Regions from separate parts of the Paenibacillus sp. sg306046 genome, predicted to be linked through region 2. Evidence: predicted binding sites of a transcription regulator. Region 2 holds the regulator's gene; each other region holds the start of a gene.
The links. Region 2 encodes Rex, which represses fermentation and respiration genes when NADH is low (regulators of the CRP and FNR family bind a similar motif). Its sites were predicted from a motif close to TTGTGAAATATTTCACAA; they were not measured.
Positions count from the first base shown of each region.

Region 1: nirB (nitrite reductase large subunit NirB) is a predicted target of Rex. The motif match lies at 7,204-7,221, and genes of this name have one in related genera.
Region 3: nadA (quinolinate synthase NadA) is a predicted target of Rex. The motif match lies at 3,811-3,828, and genes of this name have one in related genera.

Region 1 covers NZ_JCAMRT010000041.1:3,042-13,034, forward strand. The annotation lists gene AC6ROY_RS24385 (acyltransferase family protein) at 1-796, opposite strand, end outside; gene AC6ROY_RS24390 (hypothetical protein) at 1,061-1,192, shown strand; gene AC6ROY_RS24395 (hypothetical protein) at 1,481-1,993, shown strand; gene AC6ROY_RS24400 (AIM24 family protein) at 1,990-2,688, shown strand; gene AC6ROY_RS24405 (MHYT domain-containing protein) at 2,704-4,578, shown strand; gene AC6ROY_RS24410 (metal-dependent hydrolase) at 4,600-5,481, shown strand; gene AC6ROY_RS24415 (CAP-associated domain-containing protein) at 5,601-7,088, opposite strand; gene nirB (nitrite reductase large subunit NirB) at 7,280-9,736, shown strand; gene nirD (nitrite reductase small subunit NirD) at 9,806-9,993, shown strand, end outside.
Region 2 covers NZ_JCAMRT010000006.1:218,415-228,407, forward strand. The annotation lists gene panC (pantoate--beta-alanine ligase) at 1-473, shown strand, start outside; gene panD (aspartate 1-decarboxylase) at 488-871, shown strand; gene AC6ROY_RS08745 (tetratricopeptide repeat protein) at 946-1,611, shown strand; gene dinG (ATP-dependent DNA helicase DinG) at 1,714-4,578, shown strand; gene AC6ROY_RS08755 (redox-sensing transcriptional repressor Rex) at 4,575-5,195, shown strand; gene AC6ROY_RS08760 (inorganic phosphate transporter) at 5,322-6,320, opposite strand; gene AC6ROY_RS08765 (DUF47 domain-containing protein) at 6,378-6,998, opposite strand; gene AC6ROY_RS08770 (amidohydrolase) at 7,291-8,589, shown strand; gene AC6ROY_RS08775 (cell wall elongation regulator TseB-like domain-containing protein) at 8,610-9,107, shown strand; gene AC6ROY_RS08780 (hypothetical protein) at 9,311-9,850, shown strand; gene AC6ROY_RS08785 (AAA family ATPase) at 9,843-9,993, shown strand, end outside.
Region 3 covers NZ_JCAMRT010000028.1:9,928-19,920, reverse strand. The annotation lists gene tilS (tRNA lysidine(34) synthetase TilS) at 1-995, shown strand, start outside; gene hpt (hypoxanthine phosphoribosyltransferase) at 1,007-1,546, shown strand; gene ftsH (ATP-dependent zinc metalloprotease FtsH) at 1,618-3,594, shown strand; gene nadA (quinolinate synthase NadA) at 3,874-4,812, shown strand; gene nadB (L-aspartate oxidase) at 4,851-6,464, shown strand; gene nadC (carboxylating nicotinate-nucleotide diphosphorylase) at 6,454-7,338, shown strand; gene AC6ROY_RS22035 (type III pantothenate kinase) at 7,335-8,099, shown strand; gene hslO (Hsp33 family molecular chaperone HslO) at 8,138-9,010, shown strand; gene AC6ROY_RS22025 (peptidyl-prolyl cis-trans isomerase) at 9,077-9,993, shown strand, end outside.

The sequences.
Region 1 (9,993 bases), on a different contig from region 2:
GGCTGCCCAGCTCGGTCAGCTTGCCGCTGCGTTCAGATTGCAGCATCATAAACGCCGCCGCCGTGACGGTCTGCAAGCCGTACATGCCCAAGCGGTAAAGCGCAGCATACCATTCCGCATGCTGGAGGTCGCCGTACGTCTGAGCGGACGTAAGCCAGCCGAACGGCAAGCGGAGCATGCCTGCGCCGATCAAAACGAATGCCGCCGACAGCACGACTGACGACAAGATCCGCACAAGGCGATGGCTTCTCGCCCGCAGCAGCAGGTCCGGCCGGATATAATAGCCGATCAGAAAGAAGGGGAAAAACACAAACGTTCGGCTGAGGCTCAGCCACATGCCGTCAACCGGTAAATACCCGGCTCCCAAGCCAAGCAGGAAAGCCGCGACCAGCGGATGCTTCAAGCGGCAAAACAACAAAAGCAGCAGCTTCCAGCACAGGTGGCTGAACAAAAACCAGAGCATCCAGTACGGCGCCCAAAATGAATAAACGACGCCGGATGTATGGAAGAAGGCGTAGTCCAGCGCGGAGTAGGCGCTCTGAAACAGCACGTATTGGCAGGCGATTTTCAGCAGCACGTCTGCAGGCTTCGGATGCTGCGGGAACGTTCTGGAGAAGTAGCCGGTGACCAGCACAAAAACAGGCATATGAAACATAAAGATGCCGGTTACAATGGTCGCGGCTTCGGGAGACGCGGCCATCAGCGGGACGAGCAGATTGCCGATCACGACAAGTACAATCAGCATAAACCGGGTATTCAGAAAATAGGGGTCAGCGTTCAGGCTGCGGGTGAGCATGCAAAATCCCAGCTTTCCTAAAGATTGTTTGGTTCACGGACAGTATACGACTTCAACACCCAGAATCATGTGATCACTTTCACAAGTGGACGAATTTCGAAAAATTCTGAAAAATAAAGTGCAAAAAACAGCGCTTTCATCATATAATAGACGAAGAGGTAACCTGTTTAGCGCACGTTTCCTGCAAGTCTCGGCACAGGCGTCGCCAGACGCCCGGCGAATCACATCAGGAGCAGGAAACGCAGACAAAGGAGGCTTGGGGCCATGGAAGGCAGATTGTCGGTAGGGTTGCTTTTTGGAGTGATGTTAAGTATCCCCCTCTGGATGGCCTTCATTGGCTGGATGCGCTGGGTTGGCTCGGCTTTCGATTATGTATACCGTCTGCATCTGCTCTGAGCGCCGGATGAGAACTGGCTTGAGTGCTTCCTGACATGCTGCAGCCGGGACTGTATAAGGCGACCGGCATTTGATAGGGTGATACCGAATTCAGGAACTGCGGTTTCTTGGCTGCCAGCGGCAGCGGGAATCGCAGTTTTTCCGCTTTCGCAGCCAGTTTGCGGCGGTCTTCTCTCCGGTTCTGTCCGGCGCTGGAGTTTCAATTTGGCGGGATAGCCTGTACAATAAAGAGAACACAACATAAGGACGTCCGGCTGGCTGCTGTTCGTCCTCGGGGGAGGGACTGGCATGCGCGCATGGGGAAACAGATGGCATTCGGCCCGGCTGAAGGCGGGTGCGGGCATTCGGATCGGCTCGCTTAGTCTGGCGCTGCTGCTGGCCCTGCCCGGAGCCGGTGCGAACGCAGGCGTGATCGACCGGATTAAAGATATATACGGCATGCCGGAACAGCTCGGACAACTGCAGGAGCAATACCGGGACACGGTGCAGCAGCTGGAGCAGACACGTGAGCAGATGGCTGACACGATGGCCCGGTCGGAGGAAGCCGCGAAACGGTTTCAGGAGACGCAGGACAAGCTGCTTCGCGAGAATGAAGAGCTGCGGGGCCGCAACGATCAGCTGCAGCGTACGCTTGTACAGCTGGAGGAGGCGCGTCAGGCGCAGGCGGTGCGGAACCGGCAAATTGCGTGGACGGCGTTGACCGCGGGAGCGCTGGCGCTGCTTTATTTCGCCTTGACCCGGCTGTTCCGGTTCGTGCTGTGGCGGCGGGCGCGCAGCGGCGTGACGCGGGGGCCGGAATGAACGCGCGGCTCGAAGGCTCGGCTGCGGACGGACAAGCGGCGACGATTCGGCTCGATGCCGGGGAAGCCGCCCATGTGCTGCATCCCTCGCGAATTATTGCGTTTGAGGGCCCTGCCCACGGACGCGAGGACCGGCTGCTGAATTTATCAGGCATGTACCGGAAAAAGCGCTGGATCGAGTCGCGGCTGAGCGGTCCGGCTACGTTTGTGCTCGGCGTTCCGGCGGGCTTTCAATTCAAGGCAGTAGAGCTGCCGGTACATAGCGATCTGTTGTTTGACATCCGGCACGTCCTGCTCTATGACGGACAGCTGCAGCTGGAAAGCCGCTTTCAGCGCATCAAGCAGGCGCTTATTACGCAGGACTGGGTGCGCATGAAGTTTGCCGGGGGCGGGCTGCTGGGGCTTGTTTCCGCAGGGCCGCTGTGCGAGCTGACGCTTGCGCCGGACCGTCCGGTGTATGTGGATGCGGGCTGTCTGGTCGCATTCCCGGAGCAGGCCGAGATGCGCCTGGCCGTATACGGCAATCCATTGGCGAGCCAGCAGATGAATTACCACTGGGAGCTGCGGGGCCGAGGCAAGGTGCTGCTGCAGCCGACCCCGCGAGACCGCCAATTCGAAGCAGGCTTGCGTCAGGATACGTTGCTTCGCCGTGTGCTCAGGGAAGCGCTGCCGTTTGGCGGCGTTTTCATCAAGTGAAACCGAGGTGAACGAATGGAACACCTGCATGGAACGTACAGCTTCCCGTTAGTTGCTTTGTCCTTGCTTGTTGCCGTCGTTGCCGCCTATGCTTCCTTGGGGCTGACCGAGCGTGTCTGGTCCTTTCAGGGCAAAGCCAGGGCCGCCTGGATGCTGCTGGGGGCCGTGACGATGGGCACAGGCATATGGTCCACCCATTTTATCGGAATGCTGGCGTTTCGGATGCCGATTCCGGTAAGCTACGATCCGTTATTTCTCGCCCTGTCGCTGCTGCTGCCGATGGGAGCGTCCTGGGCGGCGATGGCGGTTGTTGCCAGCGACTCGTTGTCCGTAGGCAAATTCGCAGGCGGCGGCGCTCTGATCGGCGCGGCGATCGCAGGCATGCATTATGTCGGCATGGGCGGCATGCGGACGGCGGCCCAGCTGTCCTATAACCCGTATCTCGTTGCGCTGTCGGTGCTGATCGCGTGCGGGTTGTCTTTTATGGTGCTTGTGATGTCAGCGCGTCATCGCCGCTCCGGACGTCCGGTGACGGTGTTTCAGCGGATCAAGGGGGCGGTTGCGCTTGGCGCAGCCGTGGCCGGGATGCATTATACGGGCATGCTGGCGGCGCATTTCTCCATTGCAGCCGAGTTGTACCAGCCGGAGCTGACGGCTCAAACCGACGATTTGCGACTGGTTCGCTGGATCGGGGCGGCGGCGCTGCTCGGCTTGCTGCTGATTGCGCTCAGCCAATTTTTGGACCGGAGGTTCGCGCAAAGTCTGGCGGCGTGGAACAAGCAGCGTTACGATTCCATTTTCGAGCATAATCCGGATATGGTATGCCTGTTCGATGTTCATGGACGGCTGCTGCGGACCAATCCGGCGGCAGAGCGCATAACCGGTTATGAGGCAGGCAGCTATGCGGGACGGCCGTTTTCCCAGTTCGTCAGCCGCCGGGACAGCTATAAAATACGAGGCTGCTTTGCCAAGGCGCTGCAGGGCTCGCCGCAAACCGTCGAATTTGCTATGCGCCATAGACGCGGGCATGAAATTATGCTGAGCACGACGATTGTTCCGATGGTCGCTGCCGGCAAAATCGTCGATGTTTATACGATATCCAAGGACGTCACCGAGCGGAAGCGCGCGGAGAAGCAGCTGCTGGAGGCGAAGCAGGAGGCTGAGCAGGCCGCCCGGATGAAAAGCGAGTTTCTGGCGATTATGAGCCATGAAATCCGCACGCCGCTGAACGGGGTGCTCGGGATGAGCGAATTGCTGCAGGAGACGCAGCTGACCGAAGAGCAGCAGGAATATGTACACATTATGGTGAAAAGCGGCCGTGCTTTGCTGCGCGTGATCAACGAGGTGCTGGATTTCTCCAAGCTGGAGCACGACAAGGTTCAGCTGCACCAGGACCCGTTCAGTCTGCAGCGGACGATGGAGGATATGCTGCAGCTCTTTATCCCGGAAATCCGGCAGCGCAGCTTGACGATTCATTGGAAGCTTGATCCGGCGCTGCCCGAGCTGCTGGTCGGGGACGAGGGGCGCATTCGGCAAATTTTAATCAATCTGATCGGCAATGCGGTCAAGTTCACCGAGCAGGGCGGAGTGGACATCCGGATTCGTCAGCTGAAGCAGGAGGAAGACCGGCTGCAGCTGTTGTGTACGGTCAAGGATACCGGTACCGGCATCCCGGAGTCGTACATGCCCTATTTGTTTCAGCCGTTTCATCAGCATGCGGCTTCGGCGCGCAAGCATGGCGGTTCCGGCCTCGGACTTGCGATCTGTAAGCGTCTGGTCGAAATGATGGACGGCACGATCCAGGTCCGGTCGGAGCCGGGGGCGGGAACGGAAATCACCTTTACAATTGTGGTCCGCACCGTGGAGGATCGCCTGGCGGTGACGGTGTAGAAACCGGGAGGCTTAGGCACTTTGGATACGATTACGCATACGTTATTTGGACTTACTCTGTATGGAGCTGTTCCGAAGTCGGCGCTGAGCCGTAGAGAAAAGCAGGCGCTGCTGTTCACGACAGTGGCGGGCTCGCAGATTCCCGATATTGATGTGATCTCGTCCTGGTGGGACACGGCGGGCCGTTACCAGATGTGGCATCGGGGGCTGACGCATTCCCTCTTTCTTGTCCCGGTGTGGTCGGCGCTGCTGGCGCTGTTGGCCCGCTGGATTTGGGGAGCGAAGGGATGGCTGTTTTTCGGAATCGGCACATTGGCTGTGTTTATTCACGATACAAGTGATTTATTTAATGCATGGGGCACCGGCTATCTGGAGCCCTTCTCGACGATCCGCGTCACGTTCGGCACAATTCCGATTGTCGATCTGACGTTCTGGGTCATTATGCTGGGAGGCTGGCTCTGGGCCCGCAGCAGGAGGAAACGCAACGGCGCCGGCTGGTCGGCGCATCGCGTGTACCAGATCGTCTGGCTGCTGCTTGCGCTGCATGTAGCGGTCCAGTCGGCGCAGGGCTACGCGATGTACAAGCAGGTATCCGGCCAGTACGAGCAGGTGGCGCTGTCCGCCGACTTCGTGCCGGGCGTGTTTACCGTGATCGGCAAGTCGGGCGCGCAGGTTGAGCTGACCAAGGGGACGATCTGGACAGGGCTCCAGCCGGTCGCTACGCTGCAGTCGCAGGAGGGCACCGATCTGGAGCAGCTGTTTGCGGCGAACCCGGCTGCCAAAACGTTGACGGAATGGTCGCCGTTTGTCGTCATTATCAATGATGACAAGCAGCTTGGCATCTATGATCCGCGTTTTTACCGCAACGGACAGTCCTTCCTGTTTGAATTTATCGACAAGTAGCTGCACAGCTCCATGATGGCCGCAACAAGCCGCAAAAAAACGCAAAAGCCGCAAAAAAACCTGAACCTCCGCGAAGCTAAAGCGGGGTTCAGGTTTTTTTCGTCATCTGGCGGGAAGGATCAGAAAGGGGTATAAAAGTTTTGCGTGTAATACACGTGCAGCTTGCCGCCGAAGGCGACGCCAACGCCGAGACGGCTTGTCTCCCCAAGCAGGTTGGCCCGGTGGCCGGCCGAGTTCATCCAGCCGTGATGGGCGAAGATGGCGCTCGACTGTCCGGCTGCGATATTTTCCGAAGCGGCGCGGAAGGCGATGCCGTCCTGCTCCATCCGGTCGAACGGGCTGCGTCCGTCCTTGCCCGTATGGTCGAAATAACGGAGCGACGCCATATCCGCGCTATGCTCGCGAGCTGTGGCCGAGGCGTCCTGGGCCCAGGCCAGCGGGGCAAGTCCAAGCTTGACCCGGGCGGCGTTGGCGAGGTCGAACGATTCCAGCTCATAGGCTTGCCGGAGCGCTTCATTTTCCTGCGGGTACAGGGACGCCATCGCCTGCTCCGTCGCTCCGCCGATCACCTGCACGCCTGTGACCACGTTGTCCCGGTGCTGATCGTAGAAAAAAGTCACATAAGCTCCGTCGATCTCATACGTGCTGTATTCGTCCTGCTGGTCGCCGATCATGTACCGGGTGTTGCCCTTCTGGATGTATGCAAGCGGCTGCCCGTATTGGCGCTCGACTGTACTTCGGGCGACGCCGTCCTGAATGGCCCGGTCCGTATGCCAGTTATCTGACGGGGAATAAAGGGCCACGACGCGGTCTCCGGCAATCCCGATTTGCGCGTAGCTGGCATAGTTGCTGTTGTAAATGTACCACGTAAAGCCGTACTCCGACGCATCCTGACGGTCCGGCTGGCCCAGCTTGGCGGTAACCTGACCCGCAGATTGGCCGAGTGAGACGCCGCGAACCGAGACGGCTGCGTTTTGCGCAGCTTCATCCTGGCCCGAGTTCGAGCTGGCCGGTTTCACGGCGGGCGTGAGCGGAGCGGCTTGCAGCTGCGCCACCTTCGTTTTCATATTCATCAGAAACTGCACAGCTTCAGCTCGCGACAGCCCGTCCGCAGCCTGGTAGCCCTCGACCGTGGCCGCCGTCTTGCCCTGGGATAAGCCGGACTCCAGCAAGTAAGCGACGGCATCGTGCAAGCTAAGCGTACCTTGCTGCGTGGATGCTATCAGCTGCGCCACAGCACCGCGATGATACGAGGCGGCATCCGGCGAATCGAGCACGGTCCAATGGTTTGCCTCCGCCGTATCGTAATAGCGCTGGTACCAGGGCGCGCCCGGAACGGCGGCAGCAACGCCGCGAGGATAAGCACGCAGCAGCATAGCCAGAAACTCCGGCTCCGATACGTTGCGGTCCGGCCGGAAGGTGCCGTCCTCGTAGCCGTCCACGAGCTTTTGCTCGACAGCCCAGGCGATGGCGGCCGCCCCCCAGTGGCGGGAGGTATCCTTGAAGCCGGTAGCGGCGACGGCTGTGGACATCGACGGTAAAGTAAGTGTAAGAGCGAGCAGCGCAGTGGCGGCATAGGTGATAAATGGTTTGGATTGGATCGTCATAAAAGCCTCCTTCATCTCTATAATAGGGTATTCGTTCGATTTCCGCGATATGTGGGCGCAGATTTAACGGAAGTTCTTCGCGGGCAGTTGCATGGAGAGCTCGATAACTTTGCGAATGTGACATCTTTCACATACTATTGGCGGTTAAACGGGTATGATGAGAGTACGAAATCGTTACTGGAGGGATCGATATGGGCGACACGACAGGCAGAAACAAGCTGATTTTGGTCGGCAACGGGATGGCCGGCGTGAATGCGTTGGAGCAGCTGCTGAAGCTGAGCCGCTATTATGACATCACCGTGTATGGCGAGGAGCCATATCCGAACTATAACCGGATTCAGCTTTCTTACGTGCTGGAGGGCAGCAAGTCCATTGAGGAAATTATTTTGAATGAGCGCGCCTGGTATGAGGAGCACGACATAGTGCTGCATACCGGCCGGTCGATCGCGTACATCGACACGGAAGCCAAGCGGGTATTTACAGCGGATGGTGAATGTGAAGGCTATGACACGTTGATTTTGGCGACGGGGTCCAAGCCGTTTGTGCTGCCGATTCCGGGCGCGGAGCTGACCGGAGTTGTCGGCTTCCGCGATATTGCGGACTGTGAAGCGATGATTGCGGCGTCGGCGACAAACAAGCATGCTGCAGTCATCGGCGGCGGGCTGCTTGGATTGGAGGCGGCCAAAGGGCTGACAAAGCTCGGCATGGACGTGACAGTTGTCCATCTGGTTGACCGGCTGATGGAACGGCAGCTTGACGAGACGGCAGCGGCGATGCTCAAGGAGGAGCTGGAGCGCCAGGGCATCCGGTTCCGGCTCAGCAGCCAGACGGTCGCGCTGCGTGGCACGGATGGCCGTGTAAGTGCGCTTGAGCTGGCTGACGGCAGTCTGCTCCCGGCCGGGCTGGTTGTGATGGCGGCGGGCATTAAGCCGAATGTGGGGCTGGCCAAAGCAAGCGACCTGCGTGTAAACCGGGGCATTCTTGTCGATGATTACATGCGGACCAGCGCGCCCGACGTGTATGCGGTCGGCGAATGCTGTGAGCATCGCGGCGTGTGCTACGGGCTGGTCGCCCCGTTGTTCGAGCAGGGGCAGACGTTGGCCCGTGTGCTGGCCGGGGTAGAGACGCTGCCGTATGAAGGCTCGACCGTCAGCACGAAGCTGAAAATATCCGGCGTTGACGTCTTTTCCACCGGGCAGTTTCAGGAAGGGCCGGAGCATCGGGTGCTCAAGCTGCACAATGAATGGAACGGGACGTACAAGAAGGTGCTGCTGGAGGAAGGGCGGCTGGTCGGCGCGATTTTGTACGGTGACGTGAACGATGCGCCGCAGCTGACCCGATGGGTGAAAAGCAGGGAGCCGATGAGTGACGCGATCTACGGCGAGCTGTTCGGAGGGCCGGATGCGGGCGGCTGCTGCGGGAAGGGAGCAGGCAAGTCTTCCGCTGTCGAAGCGATGACCGACGAGGAAATTGTGTGCGGCTGCAATGGCGTCACCAAGGGCGCGATTGTCGATGTAATCCGAACGAAGGGGCTGACGACTGTCGATGAAATCAAGGCTTGCACAGGCGCTACCCGCTCGTGCGGCGGCTGCAAGCCGCTTGTCGAGCAGTTGCTCCAGGCGACGCTCGGGACGGCCTACGATCCGGCAGCGGCGGCGGCTAAACAGGGCATTTGCGGCTGCACTCGCCTGAATCGGGATGAGATCGTGGCGGCGATTCGCGACAAAGGGCTGTCCCATGTGCAGGAGGTCATGCATGTACTCGGCTGGGAGCAGCCGGAGGGATGCTCCAAGTGCCGGCCTGCCGTCAACTATTACCTCGGCATGGTTTATGCGGCAGCTTACGAAGACGAGCGGGATTCACGGTTTGTCAATGAACGGCTGCATGCGAACATTCAAAGGGACGGCACCTACAGCGTTATTCCGCGGATGTATGGCGGCTTGACGGCGGCGGAGCAGCTGCGGAAAATTGCGGATGCTGCGGACAAATACAACGTGCAGGCCGTGAAAATGACCGGCGGCCAGCGGCTTGCGCTCATCGGCGTACGCAAGGAGGACCTTCCGGCGATCTGGGCGGATCTCGATATGCCGTCCGGCTATGGCTACGCCAAAGCGTTGCGTACGGTCAAAACATGCGTCGGCTCTACCTTCTGCAGGTTCGGCACGCAGGATTCGATGGGCATGGGCATCGAGCTGGAGCGTAAATACGAACGGCTCTGGATGCCGGCCAAGTTCAAAATGGCGGTTAACGGTTGTCCGCGCAACTGCGCCGAATCCGGCACAAAGGATCTGGGCATCGTTGGCAATGACGGCGGGTGGGAAATCTATGTCGGCGGCAACGGCGGCATCAAGCTGCGGGCGGCTGACCTGCTCGTCAAGGTCCGGACGGATGAGGAGCTGCGCGACATTTGCGGAGCGTTTATCCAGCTGTACCGGGAGCAGGCGAATTATGCGGAGCGGACATCGGATTGGGTGGAACGGACCGGGCTTGACGCCATTCGTCAGGCGGTGCTGGAGGACACGGAGCAGCGCCGGGCGTTAAATGAACGGATCGAGCTGGCATTAGCGGCCGTCGAAGATCCGTGGCAGGCGGCTGTGCATGATCCGGAGCTGCGGACGGCGCTGTATGAACCGATTTTGAAAGCCTAGAAGGCGGTCCAGGCAGCGGCAGGCTGCTGTACCCGGCCCTACTCGGCAAAATCGAAGGAGGAACCCCAAATGACGAACGCAGCAAATCCATCAAATGCGCTGTATGCAGCAAGCGCGGCAAGTGCAGCAACAAGTGTACCAGCAGGTGCAGCAGCAGGTCTAGCAAGTTCAGCAAGCGGAGAAGCGGCAATGGAGCCTGTTCATTATGTAACAGTGGGACGAATGGAGGAATTTCCGCTCAGGCTCGGGCGGGAGGT
Region 2 (9,993 bases):
AGCTGTTTCATATCGTGCAGCCGGATAACGCCTACTTCGGGATGAAGGATGCGCAGCAGGTGGCGGTCATCGAGCAGATGGTGCTGGATCTGAACTTGCCTGTACGCATTGTGTCTTGTCCGATTGTCCGCGAACCGGACGGCTTGGCGAAAAGCTCGCGCAACGTTTATTTAAGCCCGGAGGAACGCAATCAAGCTGCCGTACTGAGCCGCGCGCTGCGCGAGGCCGCTCAGCAGATCGAAGCGGGCACTGCGCCGCTGGCTGCAGCGAAAGTGGAGGCACAGGTCGCCGCGCGAATCAGGCAGGAACCGCTGGCTGTCATTGATTATGTTGAATTGCTGCATTTTCCATCGCTGCAGCCCGTCGCCGATTTGGCGGCGTTGTCTGCGGGGCAGCGTATGATTATCGCCGTCGCGGTCAAATTTGGCCAAACCCGTTTAATTGATAATTGTGTCATCACACGCTCATCCTGAGGAGGAAACCGACTATGTTCCGTACGATGCTGAAAGCTAAAATCCACCGCGCCACCGTAACCGAGGCGAACTTGAACTACGTCGGCAGTATTACCATTGACCAGAATTTGCTCGATGCGGTCGATATGCTGCCTAATGAAAAGGTGCAAATTGTCAACAACAATAACGGAGCCCGGTTCGAAACGTACATCATCCCCGGTCCGCGCGGCTCCGGCGTCATCTGCTTGAACGGAGCGGCAGCGCGCATGGTGCAGCCCGGCGACAAGGTTATCATTCTTTCTTATGCGATGATGAGCGATGAGGCGGCCAGGCAGCATGTGCCAAGCATTGCGATCATGGGCGACGATAATGTGATTGCTCATGTTCTGAAGGAAGAAATTCATTCCACCGTGCTGTAACGCCGCATGAAACGGTACGGGGCGACGCACAATGAAGATACCTCATACCAAGCGAGCAAAGGTGGGATGTGCGTATGTTCAAGCATCTGTTTGCCTCGATGAATGATATGCTTGATGAAGTGCTGGCAGCTTATCCGTCCTCGTCCGGCGTACAGCGCAAGCTGCTGGCAGACAAGCTCCATTCGCTGAAAGCGATGAGCGACGCCTGCATCGAGGATTGGCTGCTGTTTGAAGAGAAGCTCGGCCAGACGCTGCGTGCGACGGGCATCATGACCTTGCCGGAGGCTGGAGCGCCGCCGCAGGCGGAGCTGACCGAGCTGGCGGAGAAGCGATCCGATCAATTTGTCAAAGCGCAGGGCTATTATAAGCTGCATATGTATGAGGAGGCGGCGGCTCAGTTCGCCGAGCTGCTGCATCGGCAGCCGGAATTTACGCTGGCCCGCATTTATTTGGCGATGTCCTGCCTGCACCGTGGACAGCAGGAGGACAGCTACGCCCACTTTCATTTTTTGTCGCAGCTGACGGACAACAAACAGCTCAAGGCCATTGCATTGAACGCGATGGGCTGCATTCAGGCGCAGCGCAATAATTTGGATAAGGCTTGCGAGCTGTTCACGCTTGCTTACGGAACCGATCCGGCCAGCGTCGAGCCGCTGCTGGAGCTTGGCTTTTGCCAGGTGGACAAGGGCGGATTAAACTTTACATTCATTCCTGCAAGAGCTGTTGAAGCGCCGCTGTAGAGTTTCTCTGCAGCGGCTTGTCTGGCTTGGCGGCTATTCCTTTCCGGCGCAATATGGTATGCTAGGGAGAAGAGGGTCAGGAAGGGATTGAACGCGGCACCAATGAAATTTGCGGTTTTGGACTTTGAGACAACCGGAAGTTCGACGACAGACCGAATTATTCAGGTCGGACTTTTCATTATAGACGATATGCAGATCACCGACAGGTACACGTCGCTCGTCAATCCGGGAATGGCTATACCTGCTGCGATTACCTCGCTTACCGGCATTGATGACGCGATGGTTCAAGCTGCTCCAAGTATTGACATAATAATGGGAGAAATGATGCCATTGCTGCAGGACGCGGCGCTGGTCGGTCATAATGTCGGCTTTGATCTGGCGTTTCTGCAGCGGGCGCTGGATGAAAATGGCTACTATCCGTTTGACGGACGGATGCTGGATACGATGGACCTGCTCCGGATTTTGTATCCGGGCTTGTCGAGCTTGCAGCTTACCATGGTGTGCCAGTCGTTCGGCATCGAACATGAGCGCCCCCATCAGGCTGACAGCGATGCCGAGGTGACGGCGCTGATCTGGCTTGCCTGCCTGGAGCGGCTGCAGTCGCTGCCGCTGCTGACGCTGCAGCGACTGGATCTGATATTTGCCGATTCGCCCCATGATTTGGGCTGGCTTCTTCACGAAGCGCTTGTGTACCGCGAGCTGCATCAGCCGATGGACCCTGAGGCTGACCGTTATTTCCGCCAATTCGCCTTAAATGTGCGGGATTGGGGAGACGAGGAGGACACACGTGATGCGCAGGAGCTGCTTGCGATGGAGCCTACCTTCGACCGGTTTTACGATGCGCTGCGGGAAACATTGAAAACGCGGTTTGAGACGTACGAGGAGCGGGAAGCGCAGGTTACGATGCTGAGCGAGGTGGAAAGCGCCTTTGAAGCCGGCAAGCATCTGATGGTGGAAGCGGGTACAGGAACGGGGAAATCGCTTGCTTACCTGATTCCGTCTCTGTATTACGGACTGAAGCATGATAAGAAAATGGTCGTCAGCACCCATACGATCAATTTGCAGGAGCAGCTGCGCGAGCGCGACATTCCGCTGCTGCATGATTTGTTCCCGGTTTCATTTCGCGCAGCGGTGTTGAAGGGGCGGCGTCATTACCTGTGCCTGAGAAAGTTCGAGCACAAGCTGAATACGCTTGATTTTGAACCGGGCAAGGATGATCGGGTCACAGCCGGGCAAATGCTTGTATGGCTTGGCGAGACGAAGCATGGCGATCAGGAAGAGCTGATGTTTACGAATAAAGGCAAGCTGTTCTGGCATACGGTGGAAAGCGATACCGATTCGTGTCTGAACAGAGCTTGTCCGTGGTTTAAAAAGTGCTTTTATCACCGCGCCCGGCATCAGGCGAATACGGCGGATGTGATCATTACGAATCATTCGCTGCTGTTTACCGATATGAAAGCCGACAACCGGCTGCTGCCTGCCTACAAGCATCTGGTGATTGATGAAGCGCATCATTTTGAGGAAGTGGCGAGCAAGCATCTCGGGATTGAGCTGCACTATCATACTTTGCTGAATACGCTGCAGCGGCTGTATAAGGACAGCAGGTCCGGGCAGCTGTCCGGACTGCGCTTCAAGCTGCAGAAAGCGGCCGAGGACCCCCGTGTGGCCAATTGGAGCGCAGAGATCGACCGTGCTGTGGAGCATCTGGTCCATCTGAAGGAGGACTGGGACCAGCTGAACGAGCTGCTGTTCCAGCTGCTGTTGTCGGCGCGCGGCGGGGAATCCACCCAGGCAGACGGCAATTCATCCGTGCTCCGCTTGAAAAAAGCAACATTACCCGGCGGTTGGGATAAGCTGGAGCTGTTGGAGGAAAATTTGCAGCTGCATGCGGCAGAAGCGCTCAAGCGGCTGGAGAAGCTGCTGGGCGATCTAAAGGAAGCCCAGGATGAATTTGAGGTGCAGAGTCAGGTTACTGATCTCGCAGGTACTGTGAAGGAGCTGCAACGGCATAAGGAAGATTTGCATATCTTTATGACGATGCCTGACGATAATTATGTGTATTGGCTGGAGGGCGGTCAATTTGGTAAAAGCCGTTCCCTGCAGCTTAACGCGGTGCCGATTGATGTCAGCGCGATGCTGCGCCAGCAGTTTTTCGAGCCGAAGGACAGCGTGATTTTGACCTCGGCTACGCTGTCGGTCGGGAAGTCGTTTGATTACACCTGCGAACAGCTGGGGCTGCGTGCTTCGGAGTCGGACAGCTCGTTGAAAACGATCCAGCTGCCTTCGCCGTTTAATTACCGGGAGCAGGCGCTTGTTGCCATACCGCGTGATTTTCCGACACTGCGCAGCGGACTTGGCGGTGAGAAGGAGTACGTGGAAGCATTGATTCCTTCGCTTGCCGAGGTCGCCCTGGAAACGAAGGGACGTATGCTCGTGCTGTTTACGTCGAATCGGATGCTTCGGGCGGTGCATGCCGGATTGAAGGACATGCTCGCTTCCTTTGGCGTCGAGGTGCTTGGTCAAGGCGTTGACAGCAGCAACCGCAGCAAGCTGACCCGGATGTTTCAGAGCAGTCCGGCCTGCGTATTGCTTGGCACAAGCAGCTTCTGGGAAGGGGTTGATATCCCGGGGGACGCCTTAACGGCGTTGGCGATTGTGAGGCTGCCCTTCCAGCCGCCGACGCACCCGGTTGTGGAAGCGAAAACCGAGAAGCTCAAGCAGAAAAATTTGAACTCGTTTATGAAGCTGTCCGTTCCGCAGGCGGTGATCCGGTTTAAGCAGGGGTTCGGCCGGCTTGTGCGTACGGCATCGGATAAAGGTATCGTCATTATTTACGATACCCGCGTCATCGACACGAACTATGGCAAGTACTTCCTGTATTCGCTGCCGGGTCCGAAGATCGAGCATATGAATGCGAGTCAATTGGTTCCGCGTATCAAGCAGTGGATGGAGGAGAAGCAAGCATGAAAACGATAAAAATTTCCGAGGCAGTTGTGCGGCGGCTGCCCATTTACTTACGTTTCCTGACGGAGCTGAGCAAAAAAAATATATCAACGGTATCCTCGCAGGATCTTGGTCAAAAGCTGGACCTGAATCCGGCGCAAATTCGCAAGGATCTTGCTTATTTCGGCGAATTCGGCAAGAAGGGCATCGGGTATGATGTTGATTATTTGATCGAGAAAATTCGCCAAATTCTCAAGCTCGATAAATTGATCCCTGTCGCCTTGGTTGGAGCTGGTAATCTTGGCCGCGCTTTGTGCAATTATAACGCTTATTTGAAAGATAATATGAAGATTGTTGCGGTATTTGACCTGCATGCCGGCAAAGTGGGCGAATCCATCAATCAGCTGAAGGTGAAGCCGATGGAGGAGCTCGTTTCCACTATTCGTGCGCTTAGCGTCAGAATCGGCATTATTACCGTACCGGCTGTCGAGGCGCAGCAGGTCGCCAATCAATTTGTGGAAGCCGGGGTTGAGGCGATCTTGAATTTCGCCCCGGTGATCATCAAGGTTCCAGCTGAAATTCGCGTTCACCATGCGGACTTCACGACTGAGCTGCAAAGCCTCGCTTATTATTTGGAATAATTGAAAAGGAGCCTTCATTCCACGTTTATAGTGGCTTGAAGGCTCCTTGCATAATGTGCGATTCATTGATTCATTCCCCCAGGCTTACTCGTTTGAGACAGTCCCAGACAAGGAGTATGAAGCGGCTTAGATAAACGCGAGCAGGATTTTGAACGTAATAAACGCCAGCACCATGCTGATCGGCACCGTAATAAACCAGGTCAGCACCATCTTCGTTACGGTGGCCCACTTGACATCGTGGAAGCGAAGCACCGAACCCGTACCGATAATCGACGATGAAATGACTTGCGTGGTCGACAGCGGCATCCCCATATGCGTGGACGTCTGAATGATGATCGACGAGTTCAAGTCGGAAGCGAAGCCGTTGATCGGTTCGATTTTGAGCAGCTTGCGGCTCATCGTCTTGATAATTTTCCAGCCGCCGATCGAAGTGCCAAGTCCCATCGCAGTCGCGGCCGACAGCTTGACCCACAGCGGTACATCCAGCGTCTGCTGAATGTCCAGGGTTACGAGTGCGAAGACGATAATGCCCATTGCCTTCTGAGCGTCATTGCCCCCGTGGGAAAATGAAAGCAAGCCGGCGGACACAATTTGAAACAGACGGAAGGTCCGGTTTAGCTTGGAACGTGATTGATTGCCGCTGGCAATGATCACCCGTTTGATGATCCACATGATCAAAAAGCCGGAAGCAAACGCAATGATCGGCGACAGGATCAGGATGAGAATAATATTCCAGAAGCCGGACCAGTTCAACGCGTCAACGCCTGCGCCCGCGATGACGGCGCCTGCGAGCGAGCCGATCAGCGTATGGGAGGAGGAAGAAGGAATGCCGTAATACCAGGTGAGCAGGTTCCAGAATATGGCTGATATAAGCGCTGCAATAACAATGTAAATGCCGTTTTCGATTTTGGCCGGATCTGCCACGCTGCCGCCGACGGTTTTGGCTACCTCGGAGGAGTAAATTGCGCCGACAAAGTTCAGGACGGCCGCATACAAAATGGCGAAGCGCGGAGACAGTGCTTTGGTCGAAATGGACGTGGCGATTGCATTCGCCGTATCGTGAAACCCGTTTATGAAGTCAAATATAAGCGCTAGAGCAACGACGATTATCAAGGTGGTTAACATGTTTTCCTCCTAAGTCATACCATGCGAATTCCGCAAGCTGATCGAACGGACAGCGGCTTACGAATATCGCAGCACAACGCTTTCCAGAATATTGGCTACGTCTTCACAGGCATCGGTCGTTTGCTCCAGACGCTCGTACAGCTCCTTCAGCTTGAAATCGTGATAAGGCTCCTTCGGATTTGTGAAAATTTCGCGAATGCCTTCCCGCATCAGCCGGTCTGCTTCGTTTTCCAGGCTGTTGATTTGCACGGTATGCTCAGTCAATTGCATATATTTTTTCTTGGACAGCAAAATCATCGCATCAAGAATATGCTGACAGCTCGCTACGAGCACAGCAGAAAATTCCTTCATATAACGATCCGTGAAGGTAATGTTTAAGTAATCAAATCTTGCAATGGAAGCTTCGATGCCGTCCAGCACGTCGTCTACTTTGGAGGCCAGCTCCATAATATCCTCGCGCTCGATCGGAGTAATAAACACTTTGTTCAAGCCCTTGAAGATCTGGTGTGTGAGTTGATCTCCGTTATGCTCCAGGTCGCGAAGCTGCGGATAAAAGGTCGCGGGCGGCTCGGAGCCCATCATCGCTGAACGGAAGGTTTGCGCCGCCAGAAGCATGTTTTCTGAAGCCTTAATGAGCAGCAGCAAAAAGTCAGTATCATTTTTTTTGGTAAAAAGCATGGCTTTCGCCTCCTATTGTTATCTTTAATTTACAAAATCTTAATAATACGAGTAGAATTATGTAGAAAAAAGGAGTAAATTCACACAAAATTAAAAATAACACACTCGAATGCCGGAATGCAATGATAGTTTCGGCAAACTTAGTTTATGTCATCCGGGCGCGTATTATGTAGCCTCCAGGTCCGGTCCGGACGGGAAGCTTGATTTCTAGACGGTGAAATTGTACATTGGAAACGGGACTTGTAGCATGGCTTCCGCGGACGTCTATATATAATGGAGAGGAATAGATAACGTGAAAAAAACGCTGATTGTAAACGGCACATTTATTACGCTGGACGAAGCTCGTCCATGCTTCCAGGGACATATGGTCATTGAGGGCGACCGCATTCTTCGCATTACAGAGGGCGCTCCACCCGAGGATGAGCAATTTGATGAAGTTGTAGAAGGAAGAGGCAAGCTGTTTTTGCCAGGCTTCGTTAATACACATGGCCATACGGCGATGTCGCTGCTGCGGGGTTACGGCGACGATATGGCGCTGCAGCTGTGGCTGCAGGAAAAAATGTGGCCGATGGAAGCAAAATTTACAGCTGCTGATGTAGCTGCAGGAACACGCTTGTCGATTCTGGAGATGGTGAAGGGCGGCACAACGACGTTTGTTGATATGTATGATCATATGAACGAGGTTGCGAAGGCGGTTGAGGAAAGCGGAATCCGGGCTGTTCTGACGCGCGGCGTCATCGGCTTGTGCTCGCGCGAGGAGCAGGATGCGAAGCTGGCGGAGGCTGTCCGGTTTGCCCGTGAGTGGAACGGACAAGCGGACGGACGGATTACGACGATGCTTTCGCCGCATGCCCCTTACACATGCCCGCCTGACTACATAGAGCGGATTGTGCAGGCGTCTGAGGAGCTTCAGCTGCCGATTCACATTCATATGTCGGAAACGGCTCGCGAGGTACAGGACAATGTCGATCAATACGGCCTGCGGCCTGTCGAGCATCTGGAGAAGCTGGGCGTCTTCGCCAGACCGACGCTGGTGGCGCATGGCGTTCATTTGACCGATGACGAGATTGCTCTTCTGAAAAAATACGATGTGCGGGTTTCCCATAACCCTGGCAGCAACCTGAAGCTGGCCAGCGGCGTTGCCCGGGTTCCTGAGCTGCTGAAGGCAGGCGTGCTTGTTTCGTTGGGTACGGACGGTCCGGCCAGCAACAACAATCTCGATATGCTGGAGGAAATCCGGCTGGCGGCGATGCTTCACAAGGGAGTCAGCGGCGATCCGGTTGCTGTCGCGGCCGCAGACGCGTTGCGTTTGGGCACGCTTGATGGCGCGCGTTCCATCTGGCTTGACGATGTCGGGGCGCTGCAGGCAGGCATGAAGGCCGATTTTATTGCGCTTGATATGGATCAGCCGCATTATTTCCCGCGCACGAACCTGATTTCGCATGTGGTTTACGCAGCTAACACCCGTGATGTTACCGACGTTTGCGTGAACGGCCAGTGGCTTGTCCGGTCTAACGTCTGCCTGACGCTCGATGAGGAGCGGATCAAGTTTGAGGCACAGCGTGCCTTCGAGCGGTTGACAGGCGTTTAAGACAGAGGAGGCGGTCTGCCGTGCGCAAAAGATGGAAATGGAGCCTGGCCGCCGCGGCAGCGCTGATCCTGATCGTTTTCGTGTTAAGCTGGATCTACCAGTCCGTGTCCCGGGAGGAATGGAAGCTGCAGCGGGCTGCCGTACAGACGGCTTATGAGAAGACCGCGCTTGTCAAGGCAAATGTTGTGGAACGCTTTATCGCCGACAAGGCGTACACGGTCATTACAGGCGAAAACAAGCTGGGCCAAGGTCTGTACGTCTGGGTCGGCCGCGATGGCGAGCTTCGAACCGAGATGGCCGCGAACGGGATTACTGGCGACGCAGCCGCCCGGAAAGTAAAAGACAGACTGCCCGGAGCGGACATTTTACGAATAACGCCTGGCTTGCAGGCCGATAAGCCGGTATGGGAAGTTTTTTATACGTATACGCCGGAAGGACAGAAGGAACAGCACTTTTATGATTATTATCAATTTACGGACGGCGCTCTCATCGACACATGGCGTTTGACCATTCAATAGCCGGCTCTCCGGAATCAGGCGTCCCGTTGCGTTTTCGCGCAGCGGGGCGTTTTTTGCTTGTCCAAAGGCGGATATCGACATGCTGCCACACATTACATTGTCATTTCGTATATCACATATGCTATACTTTCTATACAAGTTTATTGATATACTTTACAGGCAATTACAACTCTGATTTCTCAGGAAAGGGTGAATATATACAGATGAACATACGTCCTGTGCCCGTTTTGTTAAGTCTGGTCATTACGGCATCCTTGTTGTTTGGCGGCTACTTTGCCTATCAAAGCTACGCGATGGAAAGTCCGCTCCAGAAGGCTGTCTCCGGGATCGAAGGGGTAGAGCTTGTATCGACCAAGCTGTCTGCCGATGCGGCTGAAGTTCAGATCAAGCTGGAAGCCGACAAAAGCTTGCGCGAGGTTGTTCAGCTTGTGCAAAGCGAAGGCCGTCAAGTGATCGGCAGCCGCGAGCTGCAGCTAAAAGTTGTTAACGAGCCGTCGGCCAAGCTGGAGTCGTGGTGGTCGTCCGCCTTGTTTGAGGTGGCCCAGGCGATGGATACGAAGCAATATGCGCAAATTCCGGCAACGCTGCAAGCCCGGATGGAGGCTGATCAAGCTTCGGGCATCCGCGCGAGCTCCGAGATGGATGAGCGATTCGTATATATTACACTGACCGACGGTCAGGCAAGCAAGTTTCTGATGCTGCCACGAACGCCGGTGAAGGTGGGGGTGTGGCCGAATGAGTAAATATGGGAAAGAGATTTTACTTGGCGCTGTGCCGGTTGTAATCGCATTTCTGTATGTTGTCGGCATTAATATCATTCCGATTGTATTTATGACGGTTATTTTGGGCGCTTTCTTCTATATGAATCGGACCCGCAACGGGGCGG
Region 3 (9,993 bases), on a different contig from region 2:
TGCTGCGCGGAGCAGGCCCTTCAGGGCTGGCGGGTATCCCGCTCCGGCGCATGGAGCACGAAATGGAACTTGTCCGTCCGTTGCTGCGTATATATAAGTCGGAGCTGATTGCGTACTGCCGGGAGTGCTCGCTGGCTTACTGCACCGACAGCAGCAATCTGGAGGCCGCGTACTTCCGCAATCAGGTTAGATTGGATGTGCTGCCTTACTTGGCGCGCTACCAGGAGCGTCTGCCGGAATCGTTGAACAGGCTGGCCGAAGTGGCTGGGACGGAGGATGATCTGCTGGCTTTGCAAACCCGTGAGCTGTTTGCCGGTCATGTGGCTGCTCGGGACGGCGGTTTCACCTGGTCTGCGGGATGGTTTGCCGCGCTTCACGTCGCTTTACAAAGGCGATTGATTAAACTAATATTAAGTTATCTTGCTCTAGATACGGAAAGCGCTGATTTTCAGAGAATCGAACAAATCCGTATGGCTGCGCTTCGCCCGCACGGGGCCAATCTCCGGCTGCCGCTGGATTCCGACCTTATGCTTAGCAGGGAATATGATCGGGTAATGCTTCATACTATGGTGTTACCACCTGCCCCCTACGCGTATCGGGTGCCGGAAGGACAGGCGGAGCTTGAGATCGCCGAGACCGGAGTCCGGCTGACGTTTCGCACGCTTGCACCGGAAGCGGACTTGTCTTCCCCAGGGGGGGATGTCTGGAGGGCCGAGTTTGATGCGATGGACATGTCATGGCCTTTGCTTATCCGCAGCCGCCTTCCCGGAGACCGCATATCTCCCTACGGATTAAACGGCTCGAAAAAAGTAAAGGATATGTTCATTGACGCGAAGGTTCCTGTCCGGATTCGGGAGCGAATCCCGCTGCTTGCCGACGGAGCGGGGCGGATTGTGTGGCTGCCGGGTGTACGGCGATCCTCTTTGGCGCCGGTCCGGGAGGAAAGCAAGCGCAGGCTGGTTATCGAGCTGCAAGCCGATTTTACTTTACAGTAGGAGGACTACTCTTGCAAAACGACGTTCAGGAAATTTTGTACAGTGAGCAGCAAATTCAAGACAAGGTACAGGAAATGGCAGCAAGCATCAGCCGTGATTTTGAAGGCCGGAATCCGCTAGTCATCTGTGTGCTGAAAGGCGCGTTTATTTTCATGTCGGATCTGGTTAAGCATATTACGATACCTTTGGAGCTTGATTTCATGGCGGTATCCAGCTACGGGAATGCCACCAAGTCGTCCGGTGTCGTCAAAATTATGAAGGACCTCGATATTCCGGTGGAAGGCCGCCACATTTTAATCGTGGAGGACATCATCGACAGCGGTCTGACGTTGAGCTATCTGATTGACGTACTGGAGCGACGCAACGCGTTATCCGTTACGGTAGCCGCTCTGTTCGACAAGCCGGCGCGCAGAACCGCCGATCTGGATGCCGATTACAAAGGGTTCGAGATCCCTGATGCTTTTGTTGTCGGGTACGGTTTGGATTACGCGGAGAAGTACCGCAATTTGCCGTATGTCGGCGTCTTGAAACCCGAGATTTACTCCACGTAGCATTTCTTGAGAAGCCGAGACTTGCTGTGGTACAATATACAAAGTTGCCGTTTGTTGAGAGGAGGTAGGGGATGAATCGCATTATACGTAACACAGGCTTTTATCTGCTGATCTTTCTAGTCACCGTCGGAATTGTTCATTTCATAAGCACCCAGAACGATCAGAAGTCAGTCATCAGTTATGGCGAACTCCGGGTGCAGTTGCAAAACAAGAATGTAGATTCGATCATCGTCAAGTATGATGCCCAAACGTATTTGGTCAGGGGGACGCTCAAAAACGCGGATACGCCGGAGAAGAAAAATTTCGAAGCCCGTGCGCCGTATGAACAGGGAGATACCAATGTCTTCCGGCTAATTGAACAAAGCGACATTCCCGCCACTAAGATTGTCATTGAGAAGATGGAAGGGGATAACATTTGGATCAGCTTTTTCACATCCATTATCCCGTTTGTCATCATCTTCATCTTGTTTTTCTTCCTGATGAATAACGCCCAGGGCGGCGGTGGGAAGGTAATGAACTTCGGCAAGAGCCGCGCTAGGCTCTATAATGAAGAGAAAAAACGAGTGACCTTCGAGGATGTAGCGGGTGCGGATGAAGAGAAGCAAGAGCTGGTAGAGGTTGTCGAATTCCTCAAGGATCAGCGCAAGTTCTCGGTTGTCGGCGCGCGGATTCCGAAAGGCGTATTGCTTGTCGGTCCTCCGGGAACCGGTAAAACGCTGCTCGCCAGAGCGGTTGCAGGAGAGGCCGGCGTTCCGTTTTTCAGCATCAGCGGCTCTGATTTCGTGGAAATGTTCGTCGGGGTCGGTGCATCCCGTGTGCGTGACTTGTTCGAAAATGCAAAGAAAAACGCTCCGTGTATCATATTTATAGATGAGATTGATGCGGTGGGCCGTCAGCGCGGCGCCGGTCTCGGCGGCGGTCATGACGAAAGAGAACAGACGCTTAACCAATTGCTCGTCGAGATGGATGGCTTTGGAGCCAACGAAGGAATCATTATCGTGGCGGCGACAAACCGCGCCGATATTTTGGACCCTGCTTTGCTTCGTCCAGGCCGCTTTGACCGTCAAATTACGGTTGACCGTCCGGATGTTAAAGGCCGCGAAGCGGTGCTTAAAGTGCATGCGCGCAACAAGCCGTTGGCCAAGGATGTCAAGCTGGACCAGCTCGCCCGTTATACGACAGGCTTCTCCGGCGCTGATCTCGAAAATCTGTTGAATGAATCTGCGCTGATTGCGGCTCGCCGCAACCGCAAAGATATTTCGATGGAAGAAATCGACGAAGCATTTGACCGGGTTATTGTAGGTACACAGAAGAAAAATCGCGTGATTAGCGAACGCGAGAAGCGGATGGTGGCGTTCCACGAAGCCGGCCATACCGTTGTCGGCATTCATGCCGAGCATGCAGATGTCGTGCATAAGGTGACCATCATCCCGCGCGGCCGCGCTGGCGGATATGTGATGATGCTGCCTAAAGAAGGCGAAGACAAGATGATGCAGACGAAAAACGAGCTGCTTGATAAAGTTACCGGCTTGCTTGCAGGCCGCGTAGCCGAGGAGCTGTTTATCGGCGAAATCGGAACAGGCGCTTACAGCGACTTCCAACGGGCAACAAGTATCGTGCGCCGCATGATCACGGAGTTCGGGATGAGCGAGAAGCTTGGTCCGATGCAATTTGGGACTTCGCAAGGTCAAGTTTTCCTGGGTCGCGATATCGGACATGAGCAAAACTACAGCGATTCGATCGCTTACGAGATCGACCAGGAAATGCAAACGATCATCCGCGCATGCTATGAGCGGGCGAAGGAAATTTTAACAAAATACAGCGATCAGGTTCGCCTGATTGCCGAGACGCTCATCGACAAGGAAACACTGGAGAAGGAACAGATCAAGGAATTGATCGAAAGCGGCAAGCTGGGCGCGCTTCCTGAATCAGACGCTTCGACGGCTGGCGATGAAGTTAAGGTAAACATTCAAAGTCAGGAAGCTGATGCGGAGGCCAATAAGCTGGACTTCGACAAAAAAGATCCGGACGACGAACCAAAAGCTTAATGCACATGATGAAACCGGCGCCTTCTGGCGTCGGTTTTTCGAGTTTTCCTGATGGTTCCGGACTAAAAGCAGCTTATTCGCGAGAAACTAAGCTTATGTCGCCGCCGCAGCCCATAAGGGCTTGCGAAATGCCAGCTTTCGTCCCGATTTTCAGGCATTTAAATGTTGACACAGCAGGGGCCGCACGTGTAAATTAGGTGTAAATCTTTAATATCTTTGTGAACATTTTCACCATCTGACTTAGGGGTCTTATCTACGTATGGTAAAGGAAGGTGCATGATGGAAGCTCTGGCACTGGAGCGTAAGGCTGAACAACAGCGCGAATTAAAGGAACGTATCGCACAACTGAAGAAGGAACGTAATGCTATTATTCTTGCTCATTACTATCAACGGGACGAAATTCAGGAGGTTGCCGATTTTCGCGGCGATTCCTTCTTGCTGGCTCAGAAAGCCGCTTCGACTGATGCGGAGGTCATCGTCTTTTGCGGTGTCCACTTCATGGGAGAGAGTGCTAAAATATTAGCTCCGAACAAAACAGTCCTGATCCCGGATGAGCGCGCAGGCTGTCCAATGGCTGACATGGTGAATGTCGACGGGTTACGGGCATTGAAAAAGCAGCATCCGCATGCAAAGGTGGTTGCTTATATTAACACCTCGGCCGAGGTGAAGTCCGAAACCGACATTTGCTGTACGTCGGCGAATGCGATTAAGGTCATCGAATCTGTGGATGCAGAGGAAGTGATCTGGGTACCGGATAAAAACCTCGGCGACTACGTTTCCAAATTTACAGACAAAAAGATGATTATTTGGGAAGGTTATTGCAACACTCATGATATGCTGACCGTCAAAGATGTAGAAGAGATGAAGGCGCAATATCCGAATGCCCAGTTTGTGGTGCATCCGGAATGCCGCCCTGAAGTTGTAAAGCTTGGAGATTTCGTCGGCAGCACGACCGCCATTATCAAATATTGCAAGGAATCCGACTGCCAGGAGTTTATTGTTGGGACGGAAGATGGAACCGGTTACCAATTACGTTTGGACAGCCCGCATAAGACCTTCCACTTCGCAACGAAATATTTGGTTTGTCCGAATATGAAGGTAAATAACCTGAAAAAAGTCGTCAAATGTTTAGAAACGAACAGTCCGCAAATTTATGTCCCGCAAAACGTGGCTGATCAAGCCCGTTTATCCTTGGAGCGCATGCTGCAGGTCAAGTAGCATGCGCTACTTCTCTTGATGGGAAGGTGAGAGTCCACGTGATTCCGCGTTATCTGGTTAATTTTGATCTGGAGCAGTTGCCTACCGTACATACGGATGTGATCGTGATCGGCGCAGGAATCGCCGGTTTGTTTACAGCGCTCCGCAGCGCCGAGCAGCACAAGGTGCTTATGGTGACGAAGAAGTCGCTGCTCGACAGCAACACCCGCTACGCCCAGGGGGGCATCGCCGCTGTCATATCTGACGAGGATTCGCCCGCCTATCATCGGCAGGATACGTTAATCGCCGGAGCGGGCTTATGTTCATCGACCGCTGTGGATGTGCTTGTCCATGAAGGCCCGGCTGGCGTCAAGGATTTGATCCGGATGGGCACGGAGTTTGACATGGAGGACGGACGCTATGCGCTGACCAAGGAAGGAGCGCATAGCCAACGCCGTATTTTGCATGCCCAGGGAGATGCGACTGGCGCTGAAATCGTACGTGCGCTGTCAGAGCGTACGAAACAGGACCCGAACATTGAGATTTGGGATGACCACTTCGTCATCGACTTGATCACCTATAAGGGTGAATGCTTCGGCGCGCTTGTTCAGAAGCCGAATGGAACAAAAGTATTCGTGAAGGCGAAAGCAACGCTGCTATGCACCGGAGGCGCCGGGCAGCTGTTTCGTTATACGACCAATCCGGATATTGCGACGGGTGACGGCATAGCTATTGCTTACCGGGCGGGCGCTCATATCCGCGATGTCGAATTTATTCAATTCCACCCGACTGCGTTATGTTACCCGGGAGCGCCGCGTTTCCTGATCTCGGAAGCTGTGCGTGGCGAAGGGGCGGTTCTTCGGAACATCAACGGCGAGCGTTTTATGGAGCGGTACCATCCGCAGCTGGAGCTGGCGCCGCGTGATATCGTGGCTCGCGCGATCGTAAGCGAGATGGAGAACACGAAGTCTATTTTTGTTTATATTGATTTTACGCATGAATCGGAAGAAACGGTGAAGCAACGGTTTCCGACGATTTACGAGACATGTCTGCATTACGGGCTTGATCTGTCCTCCGATTGGATTCCGGTTGCGCCGGCTGCGCATTATATGATGGGCGGCGTGGAGACGGACTTGCACGGGGAAACATCAATCAAGCGGTTGTTTGCCTGCGGCGAAGTTTCCTCCACCGGCGTGCATGGAGCAAATAGGCTGGCCAGCAATTCCTTGTCTGAGGCGATTGTGTTTGGCAGACGGATCGTGGAGCGAATTGCCGAGCTGCCGGACATCGGCTTGAATCCTCCGGTACAGGAGCAGCGCCGGTCCCAGGAGCATCCGATCCAACCTGTGGTCGAGAAACGGCTGAAGCTGCAGAAGCTGATGCTTCGTTACGCAGGGCTGGTCCGCACCGGCAAGGGGCTGACTAAGGGCTATGAGGAGCTGAAGCGACATCTGGCGATTTTCGACAGCTCTTTAACGAAACGGGAAGAGTATGAGTTCGCCAACCTGCTGATCTGCGGGCTGCTGACGACCGAAGCGGCGCTGATTCGCGAAGAAAGCCGCGGAGGGCATTACCGGGAGGACTTCCCGGAGCGCGATGATCTCGTATGGCGCAAGCATACGGTGTTCAGCCGCAAAAATGGGACGACGGAAGGGCGGATGGATGATGTTTGAGTTAAACCGGCAGGCGCTGGAAACCAGCATCCGGGCTTGGCTGGAAGAAGATATTGGCATGGGCGATATGACCACGATGACGACCATCCCCGCTGTATCGCAATCCGTCGGTATTATTCATGTCAAGGATACCGGAATCGTGGCCGGAATTGCCGTAGCGGAGGCGGTGTTTGCCGTCGTTGATCCGCAGCTGCGCTTTGAGGCGAAGGCTGTTGAAGGACAGGCCGTACAGGTAGGTACGGTGCTGGCCGAGATTCATGGAAGCACACGCAGCATTTTGCTTGGCGAGCGGCTTGCGTTGAATTTGCTGCAGCGGATGTCGGGGATCGCTACGCGGACGCGCCAGTTTGTTGAGCGGCTGGACGGGCTGCCGACACGGCTGGTCGACACGCGCAAGACGACGCCGGGACACCGGATGCTGGAGAAATATGCCGTTCGTGTGGGCGGCGGGTATAATCATCGCTTTGGCTTGTATGATGCGGTCATGATCAAGGATAATCATATTAAGGGCGCCGGCGGCATTACGGAGGCGATTCGCAGCGCGCGCGCAACGATTCCGCATACGATGAAGATTGAAATCGAAGTGGAAAATTCCGAGCAGCTGGAAGAAGCTTTGTCGGCTGCGCCTGATATTATCATGCTCGACAATATGCAGCCGGAGCTGATGCGGCAGGCGGTAGCGCGTTTGCGAAGCGCTGCGCCTCATATTGTGATCGAAGCGTCGGGAACGGTTACGCTGGATACGGTCCGCCCGATGGCGGAAACAGGCGTTGATGTCATTTCCGTTGGCCGGTTGACCTATTCGGTGCAGGCGCTGGATATTAGTCTGGACCTGAATGCACGAAAAAGTCCGGGAGGCGCGGTTCAGGCATGATTTTGGCCGTCGATGTTGGGAATACAACTATCGTGCTCGGCTTGTATCGCGGGCAGGAGCTGCTTCATCATTGGAGGCTAAGCACAAGCCGGTCAACTACGGTGGATGAATACGGGATGATGATGCATCAGCTATTTGTGCATGCAGGGCTAAGCCTGGAGCAGGTGCAGGGCGTTATTATTTCCTGTGTCGTGCCTCCGATGATGTTTGTGCTGGAGCAGCTGTGCGCGAAGTATATCAAGCGGACTCCGCTCGTCATTGGTCCGGGCATCAAGACCGGGTTAAATATCCGTTATGAAAATCCCCGCGAGGTGGGCGCTGATCGCATCGTGAATGCGGTAGCCGCGCTTGAGCTGTACGGCCCTCCCTGTATCGTTGTGGACTTCGGGACGGCGACGACGCTGGACTATTTGGACGAGAAGGGCCAGTATATTGGCGGAGCTGTCGCTCCGGGTATCGGCATTTCGACGGAAGCGCTGTACCAGCATGCTGCCAAGCTGCCGCGGATTGAGCTGATCAAGCCGAGAAGCGTGGTGGGCCGGACGACGGTTTCGTCCATGCAGTCCGGCATTATTTACGGCTTTGCCGGGCAGGTGGACGGCCTGATCGACCGTATTTTGCAGGAAACCGGGTCCAGTCCATTTGTGGTGGCCACAGGAGGGCTGGCCGAGCTTATTGCCGGAGAATCGCGGAAAATTCAGCTGGTAAACCCGCTGTTAACGCTGCAAGGGCTGCGAATGATTTATGAACGGAATATGTGAGCCGACCATCGGTTCAGGAGAGATAAAGGAGAACAACCATGCAAGATTATTTGATCAGGGCGACTGCGCTGGAGGGCAATGTACGGGCGGTAGCCGTTAGAACACGTTCAATTGTCGAAGAACTGAGATCGCGTCATCAAACGACGCCGACAGCGACAGCGGCGCTAGGACGTACGGCTACGGCGGCATTGATGATGGGGGCGATGCTGAAGGGCGAGGAAAAGCTGACGGTACAGGTCAAGGGCGGCGGTCCGATCGGCCAGATCGTCGCGGATGCCAATGCGAAGGGCGAGGTGCGGGCTTATGTGGAAAACCCGGATGTCGATCTGCCGCTGAATGCGCGGGGCAAGCTGGATGTGGCGGGTGCTGTCGGTACAGACGGCTTCTTGTACGTGACCAAGGATCTGGGGATGAAGGAGCCTTACCGCGGCAGTGTTCCGATCTTGTCGGGCGAGCTTGGAGAGGACTTCACGTATTATTTCGTCCAATCGGAGCAGACGCCGTCAGCGGTAGCGCTGGGCGTGCTCGTTGATGTCGATTACACGGTGAAGACGGCAGGCGGCTTTATTATTCAATTGATGCCGGGTTTGGATGACGAGGAAATCTCACGGCTGGAGAAGCAGCTTGGCGCATTGCCGCCGATTACGCATCTGCTTGACCAAGGCGAAAGTCTGGAGTCCATTTTGCAAGTCCTGCTGCCGGATGCTCAGGTGCTGGAGCGCAGGGAAGATATTGTGTTCCAATGCAAATGCTCGCGCGAGCGCGTAGAGCAAACCTTGATCAGTCTCGGGCGCTCAGAGCTGGAGCAGCTGCTGGCCGAGGATGGGCAGGCGGAGGTTGCTTGTCATTTCTGTAATGAGACGTACCGGTTCGATGCGGACGATCTTGCTGCGCTGATCGCTGCCTTATAATTCCGACGGATAGCAGTCGAGCGGTTGTGACCGGAAACAAGCGAGGATTAGTTGAGGGGATAGGTTATGCGAAACGTTAAGGTACTATGGGGAATGATCTCGATTCTGCTGGTTGCCGTTGGCGTCCTCTCCTCCGTAATAGCGACCCGCCTTGATCGGCAGCCTGACGTTGATGCCCATTCGAATCCGGAACCGCAGAGCAAGGCCGAGCAAGAGCGAGCGATTGCCAGCATCGGAGAACAAGTGATTACGCGGCAAGATTTGCAGGACCAATTGCTTCATAAATACGGCAAAGAAGTGCTCGACCAGATGATCGACCGGGAGGTCGTTCGCAAGGAAGCGGGAGCGGTCGGCATCAACGCTGGCGAATCGGAAATCCAGCGGGAGCTGCAACGGATGCAGCAGGGCTATGAAAATGAAGCCCAGTTTTATCAGGCGATGAAGGAGCAGCTGGGGCTGTCACGCGAAGAAATTAACGCCGATGTCAGACACAAGGTGCTGATGGAAAAGGTTTCGATCCAGGGCATCCGGGTCGGAGACGTTGAAGTCGATGATTATATCCAGCATCATCAGGATGAATTCCGGCCGACGATGCGGCTGCGGCTGGAGCAAATCGTAACTGCGAGCCGGGATCAGGCAAACCGTGCAAGTGCGGAGCTCGCCAAGGGGGCCGATTTCGCCAAGGTAGCCAAGGAGCGCTCGCTGGACGATGCGACCCGCAACTCGGGCGGCGATCTCGGCTGGCTGGAGGAGGATGATCCGTTTACCCCTCCGGCTGTGCTGAAGGCTGGCAAGCAGCTGCAGCCGGGGCAGGTGTCCAAGCCGATCGAGGTTGACGGCAATTATGTGCTGGTCAAGCTGCGCGAGCGCAAAACCGAGTCCAAGGGTACGGAGGAGGCGATCCGCGAACAGGTACGGCGCGAATTGGCGCTGAGGGAGGCTCCTCCGCTGAAGGAGACGATGGCGAAGCTCCGGATGAAGTG